2 linked regions of the Chelatococcus sp. HY11 genome follow. The protein of the gene in region 2 interacts with the protein of the main gene of each other region in a pairwise test. Links are inferred from orthologs where the notes say so. Each region holds a gene or a part of one and is shown on either strand. Other genes may lie near its edges.

What was found.
Region 1: the proteins of gltA (region 2) and yegS interact in binary tests that used the Escherichia coli proteins (3 or more experiments, as listed by UniProt). The link is inferred for Chelatococcus sp. HY11 from one-to-one orthologs.

Annotation. Positions count from the first base shown.
Region 1 is NZ_JAHBRX010000001.1:263,712-272,925, forward strand. What follows is about bases 3,132-5,982. They hold yegS (lipid kinase YegS), read right to left. Parts: upstream 5,112-5,982; coding sequence 4,152-5,111; downstream 3,132-4,151. Other genes in these bases: KIO74_RS01370 (lipid kinase), read right to left, coding at 3,132-3,218; KIO74_RS01375 (phosphatase PAP2 family protein), read left to right, coding at 3,478-4,227; KIO74_RS01385 (Lnb N-terminal periplasmic domain-containing protein), read right to left, coding at 5,118-5,982. Also shown: protease modulator HflC, read left to right, coding at 1-212; KIO74_RS01360 (DUF2065 domain-containing protein), read left to right, coding at 353-547; KIO74_RS01365 (DegQ family serine endoprotease), read left to right, coding at 742-2,226; more of KIO74_RS01370, read right to left, coding at 2,304-3,131; more of KIO74_RS01385, read right to left, coding at 5,983-6,131; phosphoserine phosphatase SerB, read right to left, coding at 6,193-7,125; tRNA (adenosine(37)-N6)-dimethylallyltransferase MiaA, read left to right, coding at 7,174-8,127; KIO74_RS01400 (metallophosphoesterase), read left to right, coding at 8,200-9,135; KIO74_RS01405 (transglutaminase-like domain-containing protein), read right to left, coding at 9,146-9,214. UniProt on the Escherichia coli protein: In vitro phosphorylates phosphatidylglycerol but not diacylglycerol; the in vivo substrate is unknown.
Region 2 is NZ_JAHBRX010000001.1:1,126,791-1,136,127, reverse strand. The notes cover bases 2,584-5,557. They hold gltA (citrate synthase), read right to left. Parts: upstream 4,730-5,557; coding sequence 3,437-4,729; downstream 2,584-3,436. Other genes in these bases: gltX (glutamate--tRNA ligase), read right to left, coding at 5,102-5,557; lpxB (lipid-A-disaccharide synthase), read left to right, coding at 2,584-3,365. Outside these bases: 3-hydroxyacyl-ACP dehydratase FabZ, read left to right, coding at 1-360; lpxA (acyl-ACP--UDP-N-acetylglucosamine O-acyltransferase), read left to right, coding at 365-1,156; KIO74_RS05370 (LpxI family protein), read left to right, coding at 1,135-2,055; more of lpxB, read left to right, coding at 2,190-2,583; more of gltX, read right to left, coding at 5,558-6,523; KIO74_RS05350 (ComEC/Rec2 family competence protein), read left to right, coding at 6,862-9,195; transcriptional repressor LexA, read right to left, coding at 9,173-9,337.

The sequences.
Region 1 (9,214 bases), 860 kb from region 2 along the record:
AGGCCTATGGCCGGGATCCCGGGTTCTTCGCCTTTTTCCGCTCGATGCAGGCTTACGAATCAAGCCTTGGCTCGCAGGCGGCGGGCGGCACGCGGCTTGTCCTATCGCCAAACTCGGACTTCTTCCGCTATTTCGTTGATCCGGCGGGGAAATTGCCCGGCCCGACGCCGCCGCCTGCCGCCGCCCAGGGCGCTCCGGCTGCCAATCCCTGATCGAGCATGCGGGTGGATACGGACCGTGACGGCCGTTTTTCCGCTTGCGTCCCCATGCTCGCATACAAGACAAGAAAGAATGCACGTGAAGGAGGGTATCCCTCCTTCACGTGTTTTGTGATGGCGTGCGGGGGCCTGGCATGACCGATTTCTTGGCTGCGTTGGGCCTTCTGCTCGCCATCGAAGGGATCGTGTTCGCCGCTTTTCCCGCCGCGACTCGCAAGGCGCTCGCGGAAGCCGCGGAGGCCCCGATCGAACGGATGCGCGTCGTCGGCGTTATCTCGGCGGTGGCGGGGGTTCTCATCGTCTGGATTGTACGAAGCGGTATTGTTTAGGGCTTGTAACTCCGACGTTTGAGCACGATTTCCCCATGTGGCGGCGTTCCATGTGGCGGCGTGCCGTGCCGCATGGCATTGACGCAAGCACGCGTTGACGGGGAAGTGACAGAGCGGCCGTCGCGGGTCTGCCTTATTCGTGCTTCAATAAGGGCTGCCCAGAGCGGCGTTGATTTCAAGAGATAGAGGGCTCCATGGCCGGTTTTCCGACGTTATCGATGTCCCTGGTGGCGACGCAGACGAGGCGGGTCGCATCTGCGATAGCGATCGTGTCGGCCATCGCGCTGGCACCGTTGCCCGCCCTGGCAAGGGGGCCTGATTCCTTCGCCGATCTCGCCGAACAGGTGACGGATGCCGTGGTCAATATTTCCGCGGCCACGACGGGTGGCGCCACGCGTGAGCGCGCGATGCCGCAGCTGCCGCCGGGCACGCCTTTCGAGGATCTGTTCGAGGAGTTCTTCAAGCGTCGCGGACAGGGCGGGGATGCGCCTCAGGCGCCGCGCCGCGCCAGCTCCCTCGGCTCCGGCTTCGTCATTGATTCGTCCGGCATCATCGTCACGAACAACCACGTCATTGGCGAGGCGAACGAAATCACGGCCATCTTCAACGACGGCACCAAGCTTAAGGCCGAGCTTCTCGGCAAGGATTCCAAGCTCGATCTCGCCGTGCTCAAGGTGAAGCCGGACAAGCCGCTGAAGGCGGTGAAATTTGGTGATTCGGACAAGCTGCGCATCGGCGACTGGGTGATCGCCATCGGCAACCCCTTCGGACTGGGCGGCTCGGTCTCGGCGGGTATCGTATCGGCTCACAACCGCAATATCGACCAGGGCCCCTACGACAACTACATCCAGACCGACGCGGCCATCAACCGCGGCAACTCCGGTGGTCCGCTGTTCAACATGGCCGGTGAGGTCGTCGGCATCAACACGGCCATTCTCTCGCCGACCGGCGGCTCTGTCGGCATCGGCTTCGCCGTGCCGTCATCCATGGCTTCGACAGTCGTCGACCAGTTGCGTGAGTTCGGTGAGACGCGCCGCGGATGGCTCGGCGTTCGCATCCAGGGCGTCGATGATCAGACCGCGGAGGCGCTGGGTCTTGAGAAGGCGCGTGGCGCGCTCGTGGCGGGTGTCGACGAAAAGGGGCCTGCAAAGCCCATCGGCTTGGAGATCGGTGACGTGATCACCAAGTTCGATGGCAAGGAAGTGAAGAGCGCCCGGGATCTGCCGCGGATGGTCGCGGCTACTCCGGTCGGCAAGGATGTCGAGGTTGTCTATCTCCGCAAGGGCAAGGAAACCACGGCGACCGTCAAGCTGGGCCGTCTCGAGGACGGGGAGAAGCAGGCGAATGTGGCCAAGGATGGTGGCGTCGAGAAGCCGGTGGCGCGCAAGGCGCTCGGTCTCGACTTGTCCAGCATCACCGACGACCTGCGTCGCCGCTATTCGATCAAGGACGATCTGAAGGGCGTGGTCGTCACGCGCGTCGATCCCAATTCCTCGGCCGCCGACAAGCGTATCCAGAGCGGCGACATCATCATGGAAGTCGGCCAGGAGTCGGTGTCGTCGCCGGCCGATGTGACCAAGCGTGTCGAGGCCCTGAAGAAGGACGGCAAGAAGTCGGCGCTCCTTCTCGTGGCCAATGCCCAGGGCGAGGTGCGCTTCGTGGCCGTGACCATCGAGTAAAAGGAACGGCGCGGGCACTCCGCGCCCATCGTGACAAAGCAGACGGCCGCTCCGGGTTTCGGGGCGGCCGTTTTTGTTTATGCCAACGGACGTGTGTAGACCTCGACCGCACCGGGTATGACATGGAAGCTTGCCGGGGTCTTGCCCGTGAGCTCCCCGTCGGTGTTGATGCTGCGCGGGCGCCGCGTCTCGACCGTGCAGGCCGTCGTGGTGAAGGTGTAAACTTCGCGCCAGCGACCCTGGGTGCCTTGCTTCAGAGCGGGGAGGAGGGCCAGCAACTGCCACCAGTGCTCGACGCCGAGGCTGTAGACGTGCAGCAACCCGTCATCCGGCCGCGCGTCGAGGTCTACTGTGAGGCCGCCGCCGTAGTGACGACCGTTGCCGACTGACACCTGGACTGTGCGGATGACGTCGCGCTTGCCGTCATGCTCGATCGTCACTGTGAATGGCCTCATCCGCGCCAGGATGCGCAGGCCTGCCAGCGCGTAACCAAGGGTGCCGAAGCGCTTCTTGGCGTCGGCGGTCAATTCCCGCGCGAGGTCGGCGCTGAAGCCGATGCTGGCGACATTGAAGAAAGGGACGCCATTCACTTCGCCGAGGTCAATCGGACGGTGATGGCCATCGACGATGATGGAAGCGGCCTCGACGGGCGAGGGCGGGATCGCGAGACTTCTGGCGAGATCATTGGCGGTGCCGAGCGGCAGGATCCCAAGTGGCAGATCGGTCCGCGAAAGCGCCGGCGCGGCCCTGTTCAGGGTGCCATCGCCGCCTCCGATGATGACGCAGTTGCATCCTGACGCGCGGGCGTTGTCGATGGACACCGCGACATCAAGCGGATCGGCCTCCATCAGCTCAATGCCGCCAGCGCGAAGGCGATCGAGCGCTGCGTCCGGGACAGGATATCCGTTGCGTGCATGCCTATTGATGACGAGCAGTGCCTTGCGGGCGGGTTGTGGCAAGATGGTCTCCACGTGGAGCGGGGGCTGTGTCACGGACACCGCCTGACGGTCTGTTGGTGGGATGAGCTTTTCCTGGAGCGGCGGAATGCAATGGACCGGGATCGCCGCTCCATCCCTAGTTGTAAGCATCACTTTGGTCGAAAGCCGTTTCACTGTAATCCGGCCTGATGCCTTTTTGGACGACGGCACTGCCGCTGTCAGTCGGGGTGGGGTAATGCGAATATCCCACACCTATCTAGGGACAGATCGTGGAGCGTCCATGGCGCCGCAAGGGCATAAGGAGGATTAAAGCTTGGGCTTCGATTTCAAGGCCATGTGGAAAGGGGCGCTGCGCGAAGTCGGCTTGGTATTGGCCCTCCTTGTGATGGCCGGCGGAATTCTCGGCTTTCTGGCGGTTGCCGAGGAAATGCGCGCTGGCGAGCTGGAGGCGTTCGATACCGGCATTCTCCTCGCCCTGCGCAATCCCGCCGATCTTGCCGACCCGATCGGTCCGCGATGGCTGGAAATCGTCATGCGCGATATCACAAGCCTCGGCAGCATCCCGGTGCTGGCGCTCATCATTATGGTCGTGATCGGTTATCTTGTCCTGGTGCACAAGCGTGCCATAGCGGTGCTGCTCACGGTCTCCATGGGGGGCGGACTTCTCCTCGGCCATCTTCTGAAGCTCGGGTTCGACAGGCCAAGGCCCGACCTCGTGGCCCATCTCGTTGATATCCATTCGCTCAGTTTCCCGAGCAGCCATGCCATGCTGTCGGCCATTACCTATCTCACGATCGGCGTGCTCCTGGCGCGGGTGGAGAAAAGGCGCGTCGTGCGCCTGTATATCCTCGCGGTCGCGGTCGGGCTGACGCTTCTGGTTGGCCTCAGCCGGCTCTATCTCGGCGTGCACTGGCCGAGCGACGTGCTGGCGGGCTGGTGCGCCGGGGCGGCCTGGGCGATGGCCTGCTGGCTTGTGCTCGTTCTCGCTCAGGGACGGTGGTCGGCGGGCAGCGATGATGCTCCATTGGAGCCGGGCCCGAGGAGTGCCGTGGAACCGAGGTGAACGGCCAGCGCGCTGCGCTGGCAGGCGGCACGAAAAAGCGTCGTGTGCATGGGTTCTCCGTCGAGGTTGACGTGCAGAACCTCATCTGAGGTGAACTCGATCCACGGGCTCCTGACGCGCACCACGAGTTCCTCGATGCCGGCCGCGCCCTGGCCGAGGAGGCGGGCAAGCGCGTCGAAACGCTCCTCCGCGTCGAGTTCTGGCAGGATCATCAGATCGAGCAGGCCATCGTCGATCAGCGCATCTGGGCAGAGGGGGATGCCGCCACCGGCTTGGCGCCCGTTGCCGATGGCGAGGGCGAGGAAACGTCCCTCCCACGAGAAACCCTCGGCGTGGAAACGTCCGTTGTTGGATGAGAGTTCGCGAAACCGCGTAAGGCCCGTCAGGACATAAGCGAGGCCACCGAGGCGGCGCTTCAGTTCAGGATCGGTCTCGACGGTGACGCGTGAGCCGAAGCCGCCCGTCATCACATTGATGAAGTTGCGCTCATTGATGCGCCCGACATCGATCACGTGAGCCCGACTTTCCGCGGCTATCCGCAGGGCGGCCGTCATGTCAGTGACCGGTATGCCGGCCGAACGCGCGAAATCGTTGGCTGTGCCGAGCGGCAGGATGCCGAAGGAGCAACGCTCCGGCGGGCGCGCTGCCAGACCTGCGGAGAACACCTCGTTGACCGTGCCGTCGCCGCCGCCCGCGACGATGACGTCGACATCGCCTTGGCGCGCGGCTTCCACTGCCTCCTGCGCCATACGGGCCGCGTCACCCGCTTCATAGGTGACACGCACACCCACGCCATGCCCCTCCCGCCGCAGGGTACGAACCGCGTGGCGCACCTCCGCATTTCCCGCCGCCTTGCCGTGAAGGATGATGCGGATGTTGGTCATGATCCGTCACCTGTTGCCGTCAGTGATCGCTGTCGTGGGCACGGGAATACCGGGGACATTGGCCCGGATCGCATTGGAAAAGTCCGGACTTTTATCAGCCGCGATCGCACGCTCCGTGATCCGGCCGCGTTTCCTCAACTCGGCCACGCTGGTGTTGGTGTCGAGGCCGCCGACATCGTGGATGTATTCTGGCAAATAGCCCGACAGCACCAGCCGGTAATCCATGGGAAGGCCCGGCACGATGCGGTTCACCATCTCATAGACGATGGTGGTGCAGTTGGCGGTGATGGTGTTGTAGAAGCGCGGCCGCTGCGTGAGGGCATTCGCCGCCTCGGCATAGGCGAGAAACAGTGATCGAGCCGCCTCCTTGGACATGCGAATCCGGTAGATGTAGGTGTCCTCGCCGCGCACATTCGGCCGCAGCCGGACGATGTCGCGCTCGTCGGCCGCGACGATGCTTGTCTCGAATTCCTTGAAGAAACCGCCTATCTCCGAGAAGCTCTCGGTCTTTTCCTTGCGGATCTCGACCGAGAAAACAACGAACTGGCCGTCGGCGAAGCCAAAGGACACCAGCGTGTGGGCGATGGCCGGCCGCCCCCAGTAGGACAGCACCATATCGACCGACGTCAGCGTGGCGAGGTCGTAGCGGCGCGTCTCCCAGCGGGGCGTGTAGTCCGTCTCGGTGCGCCATTCGAAATTGCGGACGTTATGCAGCGTGACGCTGTTACCGTTGATCTCGGCTGAGAGCATCCGGCCGACGTCATCCGCCCATTCCCTGTCGTTTGAGGGCCTGATGGTGGTCCACCACAGACTGAGCCCGACGAACACCGCAGCATAGAGCAGGAGCGGGCGCCAGTCTCCCCGGAGAAGCACGACGATCGTGCCGAGCGAGAGCAGCAACCAGCCGGCGATCGCGGCGTAGCGCCCATAGGGGCCGACGGGTAACCGGTACCACAGCGCTCCAGACCACCAGATCCCGCAGAAGACCATCGCGATCACGAGCAGGGCGACCACGATCATGCGCAAACCTCGCGGCATCCGAGAGCGATCACGCGCGACGGCGGGTTTCTCCCGTTTCTGTTCAGTCGGTTGGCCTGACGAATTCATCGCTGCGATAGCCCTGGGCAAAGAGGAGGGCGGTGAGATCGGCATGGTCGAGGCGCGCGTGGGCGGCAGCGGCCACGGCTGGTTTGGCACGGAATGCCACACCAAGGCCAGCGTCTCCGAGCATCGCGAGGTCATTGGCGCCGTCGCCGATCGCCACCACCTCGTGCGCGGCGAGGCCGAATTTTTCGCGCAGCTCCTGCAAGGTGGCGAGCTTCGCCTCCCGTCCGAGGATCGGTTCCTCGACCTTGCCGGAAAGCTTGCCGCCTTCCGTGAGAAGCACGTTGGCGCGGTTTTCCTCGAAGCCGAGAACCTTGGCGATCCTCGTGGTGAACAGGGTGAAGCCGCCGGAGACAAGGCAGGTATAGGCCCCCTTGGCGCGCAGCGTCGCGATGAGCGTGCGGCCGCCGGCGGTCAGCGTGATGCGCTCAGTGATAATGCGGTCAACGACATCGACATCGAGGCCGGCGAGAAGGGCGACGCGCTCGCGCAACGCTGGCTCGAAGGCGATCTCGCCTCGCATGGCGCGCTCGGTAATCGTCGCCACCTTGTCCTTCAGGCCCACGAAGTCGGCGAGCTCGTCGATGCACTCCTGACCGATCATGGTGGAATCCATGTCGGCGAGGAACAGTCGCTTGCGGCGCTCGGCCAGCCGCTGGACGAAGACATCGATCGGCAATCCGTCGAGCGCAACATGGACGCGCTTGGCCATGACGCGCGGGTCAGGGTCGGCGGCGCCCTCGATCGCAGGCCGGAAGGGGATGTCGACCGCGAGCGTCGGATCGAGCCGCGCGGGCGTTCCGGCTTCAGGTAGGGCTTGCGCCACGCGGGCGATGAGGGCATCGCTGAGGAGATCGCTTCCCGGGGCCGCGACCAGCGTCGCGACATGCGTCTGGGTGGTGTCGGTCATGCGGATACGGTGGCCATGCAAACGGGGTGAATGGGAAAGGACGTTGAGGTGTCGGACAGACTGCGCACCATTCTCATCGCAGGGCCAACCGCATCAGGCAAGTCCGCGTTGGCGACAAGCCTCGCGCAGCGCTATGGCGGCGTCGTCGTCAACGCCGATTCGATGCAGGTCTATCGCGACCTCAGAATCATTACCGCGCGGCCGAGTGTTGAGGATGAGGAGGCGGCGCCGCACGCGCTCTATGGGCATGTCGACGGCGCCGAGAACTATTCGGTCGGCCGCTATCTCATCGATATCGAACCGGTGCTGGCCTCGGCCAGGAAGGCGGGCCGGCCGGTCATCATCACGGGCGGCACGGGCCTTTACTTCAAGACGCTGATCGAAGGTCTGTCGGATATCCCGCCGGTACCCGAGGAGGTGCGGCGCGACGTGCGCTCGCGCGCCGAGGGCCGTGATACGCCCCTGCTGTATGCGGATCTCGCGGTCCGGGATCCGCAGAGCGCCGCACGGATCGGGCCGACCGATCGCCAGCGCATCTTGCGCGCGATGGAGGTCCTGGCGGCGACGGGCCGTTCACTTACCTTCTTCCGCAGCCACAAGCGACCAGGCCTCTTGTCCCATGCTGATCGACTGGGGCTGTTCCTCATGCCGGACCGTGCGGAGCTCGCCCGCCGCATCGATGCGCGCTTTCTCGTCATGATGGAGGCTGGCGCGCTGGAGGAGGTGAGGGCGCTCGGGGCGCGCGGGCTCGATCCCGACCTTCCCGTCATGCGCGCCCACGGCGTTCCCTGGCTTATCCGTCATCTCAAGGGGGAGATCGGGCGCGACGAGGCCGTCCGCGAAGCGCAGAGCGATACCCGCCGCTATGCCAAGCGGCAGTTCACCTTCTTCCGGCACCAACTGGCCGGCTTTCAATGGGTGACGCCTGAAGACGCCGAGGCGGCGGCCGCGGGGCAGGACTGGCTCGCATCGCCGATCGCGCTTGGAACGGACGGCGGCTGATCGCATTCGCTGTCACATCAGCGCCATCGAGCCTGAGCTAGACGGGGCAATCTCCACCATGGGAGTTCCCCAATGATCACGCGTCGCGACAGTTTGAAAATCGGCGGCATCGCCGCCCTCATGGCCCCCTTCGCGGGCTTCGGCGCCACAAGCGCCAGCGCGCAGGCCAGCCCTGATTTCCGTTTCGGCATCATCGCCGATCCGCAATACGCGCCGGTTCCGCCGAACCCGCAGGGAACCCGCTTCTACGCCAATAGCCTGTGGAAGCTGTCCGAGGCCATCAAGACCCTCAACAAGGAAGACCTGCAGTTCGTCGCGACCCTGGGCGACATCATCGATCGTCATTGGCAGAGCTTCGGCGATATCATGCCGCTCTATGACGCGCTGAAGCACGAGAAGTTCTTTCTGCTCGGCAACCACGACTATGAAGTGGCGGCTGACTATCTGAACGCGGTGGTCCGGACGGCGGGCATGCCGAGCGCCTATTACGACTTCAAGGGCGGCAACTATCGCTTCATCGTGCTCGACGGCAACGATGTGAGCCTGTTCTCGACTGGCCCCAAGCACCCGAAGCAGGAGATCGCCCGCGAGCGCCTGAAGAAGCTGCAGGAGGCCAAGGCCATCAATGCGATGACATGGAACGGCTCGCTCAGCGACGAGCAGTTCTCCTGGCTGCAGGCTTCATTGGACAAGGCCAAGCAGGCGGGTGAGAAGGTCATCGTGCTCTGCCATTATCCGGTCTTTCCCGCCAATGTTCACAACCTGTGGGACAGCGAGCGGATCGTGGATCTTCTGACGAGCTACGACAATTTCGTGGCCTTTTTCAACGGCCATAACCACGCTGGCAACTACGGCGAGGTATCGGGCAAGTATTTCGTCAATTTCAAGGGCATGGTCGACACGCCCGACACGTCGGCGTTCGCGGTGGTCGAGGTCTTCGGCGACAAGATCGCGATCCGCGGCTTCGGCCGTGAGACGAACCGCACCCTCGGCATCCGCGCGGCCTGACGCAAGAGGCTTACGTCACCTCGTCCGTGATCACCGAGAACTGGACGAGGCTGCTGCGGCCGAAGCTGGTCGAGATGGC
Region 2 (9,337 bases):
AAGGGTGATGAGTCATGCATCGGCATCAAGAACGTCACGTATAACGAGCCGCAGTTCGCGGGGCATTTTCCCACGCGGCCAATGTTTCCCGGCGTCTTCATGATCGAAGGAATGGCTCAGACCGCCGGCGCCCTGTGCGTGGCGTCCAAGCTTGCCCAGAAGTCGCGGCCGAAGGAAGTCTACTTCATGACCATCGACAAGGCCAAGTTCCGTAGGCCTGTCGGCCCGGGCGACACGGTTGAGTATCACATGAAGAAAATCAACAATCGCCGCAACATGTGGTGGTTCCGCGGCGAGGCGAAGGTCGACGGCGTCCTCGTCTGCGAGGCGGAAGTCAGCGCCATGCTGGTCGTTGAGTGACGTGATGGGCGATATTCATCCAACCGCCATTGTGGAGAGCGGCGCGTCTCTTGGCGAGGGCGTGCGGATTGGTCCGTTCTGCATGGTGGGTCCAGAGGCCGTGCTTGGCGATGGCTGCGAGCTTGTCAGCCATGCGGTTGTTGCCGGACGCACGACGATTGGTCCCAGAACCCGCATCTTCCCGTTCGCGTCCATCGGCCACCAGCCGCAGGATCTGAAATTTCGCGGCGAGGCGTCGAGCCTGACCATCGGCAGCGACTGCCTGATCCGCGAGGGCGTCACCATCAATCCGGGCACGGAGGGCGGCGGGCTCGAGACCGTCGTCGGCAACCACTGTGCGCTGCTCGCCAATTCTCATATCGGCCATGACTGCCATGTCGGTGATCATGTCGTTCTCTCCAACAACGTGATGCTCGCCGGGCATGTGACGCTCGGGGATTATGTGATCGTCGGCGGTGGCGCGGCGATCATCCAGTTTGCCCGTGTTGGCTCCCATGCCTTCGTCGGCGGCCTGTCCGGCGTGGAGAATGACGTGATCCCTTATGGGATGGCGCTCGGCAACCGTGCTCACCTCGCAGGCCTCAATATTGTAGGACTGCAGCGTCGCGGCTTCTCGCGGGAGGATATTCATAGCCTCCGGCGCGCCTATCGTCTTCTCTTCGCGGCGGAGGGCACGCTGATGGAGCGTGTCGAGGATGTCGCCGCGGAGTTCGACAAGCTCGCGGTCGTCCAGGAGGTGCTGGACTTCATCCGCGTCGGCGGGAAGCGGGCTATATGCACGCCGCGAGAGGCGTGAGCGAAACTCCGGCGCCGACCGATCTCAAGGCCGACGATGCCGGAGCACCGGTGGTTCTTCTCGCCGGGGGTGGTGCGTTACCGGATTTGCTAGCGGCTGCCCTCGAACGCCGGGGCAGGGCGGTCAGGATCTTGGCTTTTCGTGGCTTCGCGGAGCGGGCACTTGCCCGGCGCGCCGACCTGATTGTTGACCTCATCGACTACAAGCGGACGCTTGCGGCACTCAAGGCCTGGAAGCCGGCGGAAGTTGTCCTGATCGGCACCGTCACGCGGCCGAAGCCGATTGCTTTCATGGGTGCGCTGTCCGCCTATCGCAATCGTGAGGAAATTGCTGCCATCCTCGGGTCTGGCGACGATGGTCTCTTGGGCGGCGTCGTGCGCCTCATCGAGGAAGAGGGCTTTGCAGTTGCGGGCATTGATCAGCTCGCGCCGGAGCTGCTCGCTCCGCAAGGCCAACTCGGCGCTGTCGCGCCGGATTCCGACAGCTGGTCCAGCATTGCGCGTGGCCTCGCCGTGCTCGATTCCCTCTCTCCCTTCGACGTCGGCCAAGCCTCGGTCATCTGTGCGCATTGGGTCGCCGCCATCGAAGGCCCTGAGGGCACCGATGCCATGCTGCGGCGTGTGCAAAAGCTGCGCAGAGGAGCCCGCTTGCGCGCCACCCATGGCGGGGTATTGGTGAAGACAGCGAAGCGCGACCAGGATCTTCGCGTCGATCTTCCCACCATCGGTCCGCGTACCGTGGTAAGAGCGGCTGCAGCCGGCCTTCAAGGCATTGCGGTTGGGGCGAAAACGACGTTGATCGTCGAGATTGAACGCACGGTCCAGGAAGCGGATCGGCGCGGACTGTTCCTGCTCGGGGTCGATTCCCGCACGGAGCCGCCTAGAGTATCGAGCCGATAAGCGGATGCGGATTTCGGACAAATCCGGCGCCCGTTCAAATAGATAGACCGGCGCGCTCGATTCCAAGTGAGCATCCGCCGCGCAAGGGCGGTGGTCGGCGGCAAAAGCACGCGTGCGACGATCGAGGAGAAGGCATGCCCGCGCGGATATTCGTGGTCGCTGGAGAGGAATCCGGAGATCAGCTGGGGGCCAGGCTGATGCAGGCGCTCAGCCGGCGTCTTGCGCCCGATGGCGTCACGTTCACAGGTGTCGGTGGGCGGGCCATGGAGGCTGAGGGACTGAAGAGCCTCTTCCCCATGTCGGATATAGCGGTCATGGGCTTCGCCGCGGTCATTGCCCGGCTGCCGACCTTGATCAACCGCATCAAGACGACCGCGGACGCCATTATCGCTCAACGGCCTGATATGGTCGTCATCATTGACAGCCCGGATTTCACGCACCGTGTCGCGCGGCGAGTCAAGGCGGCCCTGCCCGATCTGCCGGTGGTGGATTATGTCAGTCCCACCGTCTGGGCGTGGCGGCCCGGGAGGGCGCGCAAGATGCGCTCCTATGTCGATCATGTACTGGCGCTGCTGCCTTTCGAGCCGGCCGCGCATGCCCGCCTCGGCGGTCCGCCCTGCACCTACGTCGGCCATCCCTTGATCGAGCGTCTCGACGCGCTGCGTCCGGGGCCTGGTGAGCGGAGCGAGCCGCCCTATAATGATCGGCCGCCGACCGTGCTCGTTCTGCCGGGCAGCCGACGCTCCGAGGTTACGCGCCTGATGCCCGTCCTGGGCGAAACGGTGGCTGCCGTTTCGGCGAGGCTCAGCGGCCATGTGCAGTGGGTGCTGCCGGCGGTGCCTCATGTCGCGCCGCTGATCGAGCAGGGGCTCGCGTCCTGGCCTATCAGACCCACGGTCGTCAGTGGCGAGGAAGCCAAATATGCGGCGTTCCGCTCCGCGACTGCCGCACTTGCCGCATCCGGAACAGTCACGCTCGAACTCGCCCTGGCACGTATCCCGACAGTTGTAGCCTACAAGGTCTCGCGGCTTGAGGTGCAAGTGCGCCATTTCATCATCGTCGAGCACGCAAGCCTGCCCAATATCATTCTCGATGAGCCCGCCGTGCCCGAATTCCTGCAATGGAACTGCACTGTCGATAACCTCGCGGGGGCGCTTCTGCCTCTGATGTCGGCGTCTCCGGAACGCGCGGCCCAGCTCGCTGCGTTCGATCGCGTGGAAGCAGCCATGAGCATCGGCGCGTCTCGACCGAGCGACAGGGCTGCCGAAGTCATCACCGATGAGTTGCGCGTGCGCCGACTGCCAGTTTGATCGGTGTCTGAGCCGAGCAACAAAAAAGGGGCCTGAATGCCCCTTTTTCATGTCGTCAATGCGTTCCAAACTCAGGAACGCTGCGCCATCGGCATGTAGTCGCGCTGGGGCGCGCCGATATAGAGCTGGCGCGGACGGCCGATCTTCTGGGACGGATCCTCGATCATTTCCTTCCACTGGGCGATCCAGCCAACGGTGCGGGCCAGCGCGAAGAGCACCGTGAACATCGACACCGGGAAGCCGAGCGCCTTCAGCGTGATGCCCGAGTAGAAATCGATGTTGGGATAGAGCTTCTTCTCGATGAAGTATTCGTCATGCAGCGCGATGCGCTCCAGTTCGAGCGCGACGTCGAGCAGCGGATCGTCCTTGATCCCGAGCTCGTTGAGCACCTCGTGCGTCGTGCGCTGCATGATCTTGGCGCGCGGATCGTAGTTCTTGTAGACGCGGTGGCCGAAGCCCATGAGACGGAACGGATCGTTCTTGTCCTTGGCCTTGGCGATGAACTGCGGGATGCGATCGGGCGTGCCGATCTCGGCCAGCATCTTGAGGGCGGCTTCGTTCGCGCCGCCATGGGCGGGCCCCCACAGGCAAGCGATGCCGGCGGCGATGCAGGCGAAGGGATTGGCCCCCGACGAGCCGGCGAGGCGAACGGTCGAAGTCGAGGCGTTCTGCTCATGGTCGGCATGCAGGATGAAGATGCGGTCAAGCGCGCGCGCCAGGACCGGATTGACCACATATTCCTCGCAAGGCACGCCGAAGCACATGCGCAGGAAGTTGGACGTGTAATCGAGATCGTTCTTCGGGTACACGAACGGCTGACCGACCGAGTATTTATAGGCCATGGCGGCCAGTGTCGGCATCTTGGCGATCATCCGCATGGACGCGATCATGCGCTGCTGCGGATCGGAGATATCGGTCGAGTCGTGGTAGAAGGCCGAAAGAGCACCGACAGACGCCACCATCACGGCCATCGGATGCGCATCGCGGCGAAAGCCCTGGAAGAAGCGGTTCATCTGATCGTGAACCATGGTGTGGCGGGTCACCACATAGTCGAATTCCGCCTTTTGGCTCGCCGTCGGCAGTTCCCCATAGAGCAGGAGATAACAGGTCTCCAGGAAGTCGCCGTGCTCGGCGAGCTGCTCGATCGGGAAGCCACGGTAGAGGAGAATCCCCTCGTCGCCATCGATATAGGTGATGGCGGATTCGCAACTCGCCGTAGACGAGAAGCCCGGATCGTAGGTGAACATCCCGCTATGCTTGTACAAGGCACCGATATCGGCGACGCTCGGGCCTATCGTACCATCCTTCACCGGAAGGTCGATGCCCTTTCCGTCAACAGTCAAGGTGATTGCCTTGTCGCTCATGGATATATCCTTCTGCTCAAACGCAGCGAAGCCGTCACAGCCAGACCGCATGCATGAGCTTGAGGAAATTGCCCAAACTCAGGAATGGGTTTGATTCCAAAAAGTTAGCGCAGGAAAGGTCGTGTCATGCGACGATCACGTTCAATCTCATGCCCTTGCCCATGAAAATCAAAAAAGCTCAACGGCAATGAAAGTCGAGCCGTTCATGCCTCACCTTGGTGAGTCGCCGGCCCATTTTGGATCTGCAATTGACTCTGCGCGATAAGAAATCGCGCGGAATCAATGGCTTGATGCCAGTATCCATCGAGATCCCAGCCCGCCCCGAACATGCTCTAGCCCATCCACGACCATCGTTCAAGCGGCCGGAATGGCTCAGGGCAGCTGATCGCGGATACGGCCTAAACTTTCATCACGTCCGAGTACTGTCATGACATCGAACAGGCCGGGAGAGGTGCCGCGGCCGGTGAGGGCTGCACGCAACGGTTGCGCTAGCTGGCCAAGTTTCAACCCGGCTTCGGTCGCGGTAGCTCTCACTGCGGCCTCGGTCGTCTCGTTGCTCCAGTCATTGATCCCTTCAAGGGCAGGGAGCACCAGAGCAAGCCGATCCCGGCCGTCCGCGTTGAGAAGGGCTGTCGCCTTGTCATCGCAGGCCAGGGGGCGTGATGCGTAGAGGAATGAAGCGCTGTCAAGAAGTTCGACCAGAGTCTTGGCACGCTCCTTGAGGCCGGGCATCGCGGCGAGCAGCTTTTCACGCAGACTGGGCGGCAAGGTTGGCCCGAGGCCACGCGCCGGACCGAGTTCAGGCAGAATATCTTCCAGCGCCCGGACCAGCATCTCGTCGTCGGCACTGCGCATGTAATGGCCGTTGAGATTCTCCAGCTTCGCAAAGTCGAAGCGGGCCGGAGAGCGCCCGATGGAGCCGAGATCAAAGGCCGCGATCATCTCCTCGGTCGAAAAGATCTCCTGATCGCCATGGCTCCAGCCGAGGCGCACAAGATAGTTGCGCAACGCCGTCGGGAGATAGCCCATCGAGCGATAGGCGTCGATGCCGAGAGCACCGTGACGCTTCGAGAGCTTGGCGCCGTCCGGACCATGAATCAGGGGGATATGCGCCATGATGGGCACGTCCCAGCCGAGCGCCTCATAAATCTGCTTCTGCCGCGCGGCGTTGGTGAGATGGTCGTCACCGCGGATAATGTGGGTGACGCCCATGTCATGATCATCCACGATGACCGCGAGCATGTAGGTCGGCGTGCCGTCGGAGCGCAGCAGAACGAGATCGTCCAGATCCTTGTTCTGCCACGTGACGCGACCCTGCACCTGATCCTCGATCACCGTCTCGCCTTCGGTCGGTGCGCGCAGACGGATGACCGGCTTCACGCCGGCCGGCGCCTCCGAGGACGGGCGATCACGCCAACGCCCGTCATAACGCAACGGCCGCCCTTCACGCCGTGCCTCCTCGCGCATGGCTTCGAGCTCTTGAGGCGTCGCATAGCAATAATAGGCGCGTCCGCGCGCGAGCAGCTCCTCGGCGACCTCGCGATGCCGCGCCGCGCGGGAGAACTGGTGAATGGCATCACCATCCCAGTCGAGCCCAAGCCAACTCAGGCCGTCGAGGATGGCGGCGATGGCCGCTTCCGTGGAGCGTTCGCGATCGGTATCCTCGATTCTCAGCAGCATCTTGCCGCCATTCCGGCGGGCATAGAGCCAGTTGAACAGGGCCGTGCGGGCGCCCCCAATATGAAGGAAGCCCGTTGGCGAAGGCGCGAAACGCGTAACGACGGTTCCGGTCATCTCAGATATGTGCTCTCTTGTGCCAAAGCGATGGCCGTGACGGTTCAAGGTCGCTTCCGTCCACGGTCGGGCGTCGTTTAGCATGATGCTCAGCCCGGGGTAAGAAGCTCTTTCCGCCACGAAAGGCCGTCGTTCACCGGTTTGCTTTTTGGCTCAGCTGGTCGCGGTCGATTTGGTGCGGCGTCTCCGGGAATATGTTTCATGGTCCGGCGCTTTCAAGCCCGGCGCGCTTTCGCCTGCCGATCACGTGATTGTTCGTTCTTTGCGTTTCGCGTTTCAGAACCACTCCATTGCAACCTGGCCGCGACCCGGTCCGTCATTCAGGGTATTCCGCCCGCATGGCCCGCCAGAAGAGCCGCGCGATTACCGTCGTCGATGACGGCAGACCATCACGCCTTGCCGCCTGGGGCCTGCTGCCGGGATGGCATAGTCTCGTCACCGGCGGGGCGCGTGGTGGCGCTCGGGATCTCCTTGTTCTGGAGGCCGAGCGGCGGCGCGCCTTCCTGTGGCTGCCCGTCGCGTTTGGTTGCGGCATCATTCTCTACTTTCTCGCCGACGCGGAGCCTTCCCTGTGGCCGTCGGCGATTGGAACGGGTGTCGCGGCTCTCGTTGCTGCGGTCACGGGCCGCCATCGCCGCCTCGCCGGTGTGGCCATCGCCGTTGCGGCCGTCATGGCGGGGTTTGCGGCGGCGACATGGCGAACGCGCAGCGTGGCCGCGCCGGTGCTCGTCCGGCCGATGATCGCCAAGCTTGGCGGGCTTGTTCTCAGCGTAGAGGAGCGCCCGGCGGGCCCCCGCATCGTCGTCAGGGTCGCAAGCCTTGGATCGCTCACGGCGAATGATCGCCCCGCGCAGGTGCGCGTCTCCCTTCGTCCGGGTGCGAGCGTAAAGGCGGGTGACTTCATCGAGGCGACAGCCCGCCTTCTGCCGCCACCGACAGCCGCGCGCCCTGGCGGCTATGACTTCGCCAGGGATGCCTTCTTCGCCGAACTTGGGGCGGTGGGCTCGCTCGTCGGAAAGGTGACGGTCCGGGCGCCGCCCGAGGCGCCGGACATCTGGACCGCGTTGACCATTGCGAATGACGTCGCCCGCAATACCCTGACGGAGCGTATCGCCAAAGCCTCCGGAGGGCAGGAGGGGGCGCTGGCGGCAGCGCTTGTCACGGGCAAGCGCGGATTGATCACGGAGGAGGTCAACGATGCCCTGCGCGCGGCCGGCATCTATCATATCGTGTCGATCTCCGGCCTCCATATGGCACTCGCGGCCGGCAGTCTGTTCTGGGCGGCGCGAGCGCTTCTGTCGCTTTGGCCGGCGATCGCGCTTGCCTGGCCGGTGAAGAAGATGGCCGCCGTCATCGGGATGCTCGGTGCCACGGCCTACTGTCTGTTCTCCGGCGCCGAGGTGGCCACCCAGCGCTCCCTTGTGATGACCATCGTCATGATGGGCGCGATCCTGATCGACCGGCCAGCCCTCTCCATGCGCAATCTCGCCCTGTCGGCGCTCATCTGCCTCGCCCTGCGCCCGGAAGCCCTGTTGGGCCCGAGTTTCCAGATGTCCTTCGCAGCGGTCGCCGGGATGATCGCCTTCACTGTGAGGCCCTCGGGGCTTCTCGCCGGTGGCGCGCCCTCATCAGACGCCTACGGCTGGATGCGGGCCGCGGGGCGATGGGCGTTTCTTCTGACGACGACCACGACGGTTGCGACCATCGCCACGGCCCCGTTCAGCGCCTATCATTTCCAGACCCTCAACCCGTTCGGCCTGCTCGGCAATGCCATGGCCTTGCCGCTGATCGAGCTCGCGGTGATGCCGCTCTCGGTGCTGGGCGTCTTTGCGTCGTTCTTTGAGCTCGATCGGCCGGTCTGGTGGCTGATCGGCCAGGCCACGGTGCCGGTGCTGGCCTCCGCCCGCGCGGTCGCCGAGCTCGAACGCTCGCGTGTCATTGTGCCTGCCTTCGATGTCGGAGCGCTCGGCGTGATGGTCATCGCCATCCTCTGGGTCACGCTATGGACGACGGCCTTGCGCTGGCTCGCCCTTCTTCCCGCGGTGATTGGGCTCGTGATGGCCCATGGCACGTCGCGTCCTGACATTTACATCGATCGCGGTGCGAGCGGCCTCGCCCTGCGCGTCTCCGACGGCCGGCTCGTCATCCTCGGCAAACCGTCGGGCTTTGTGCTGGAACAATGGTTGCGGGCCGATGGCGATGGACGCGCGATCGAGGATCCCTCCTTGCGCCACGGAACGCTCTGCGACCCGCTCGGCTGTACAGCACGCTTGAAGAGCGGTCAGGTGATCGCCTTTGTTCGTGACAAGCGCGCTTTTCCCGAAGACTGTAAACGTGCCGCTGTCATCGTCAGCCCATTGCCGGCAACGCGAACCTGCGAAGCCGGCACAATCATCGATCGGCGCGTTCTCGACAGAAGTGGCGCCATCATGCTGACGCTGGATCCCCGTGATGCAGCTTTCAACCGGACCCAGGCGCTATCGACGGCATCGCGACCATGGATCACCGGCGTGAAACCGCCGCAACCATCGGCCAGGCCCTCAGACGAGAAGACGTCAACCGTCAAGGCACCCGCCTCAAGACGTCAAAGCCTCGATCCCATCGACGCCATGCCGGACGGCCTCCCCGAGGGAGAGGAGAGGGAGCCGCTCAATAGCGACGTAGAAGACTGACGAGCTTGCCCTGGATGCGCACCCTGTCAGGCCCGAGGACACGTGTTTCATAGGCGGGATTGGCAGCCTCGAGCGCAATCGACGAGCCACGCCGGCGCAGCCGCTTCAGGGTGGCCTCCTCGTCATCGATCAGGGCAACGAT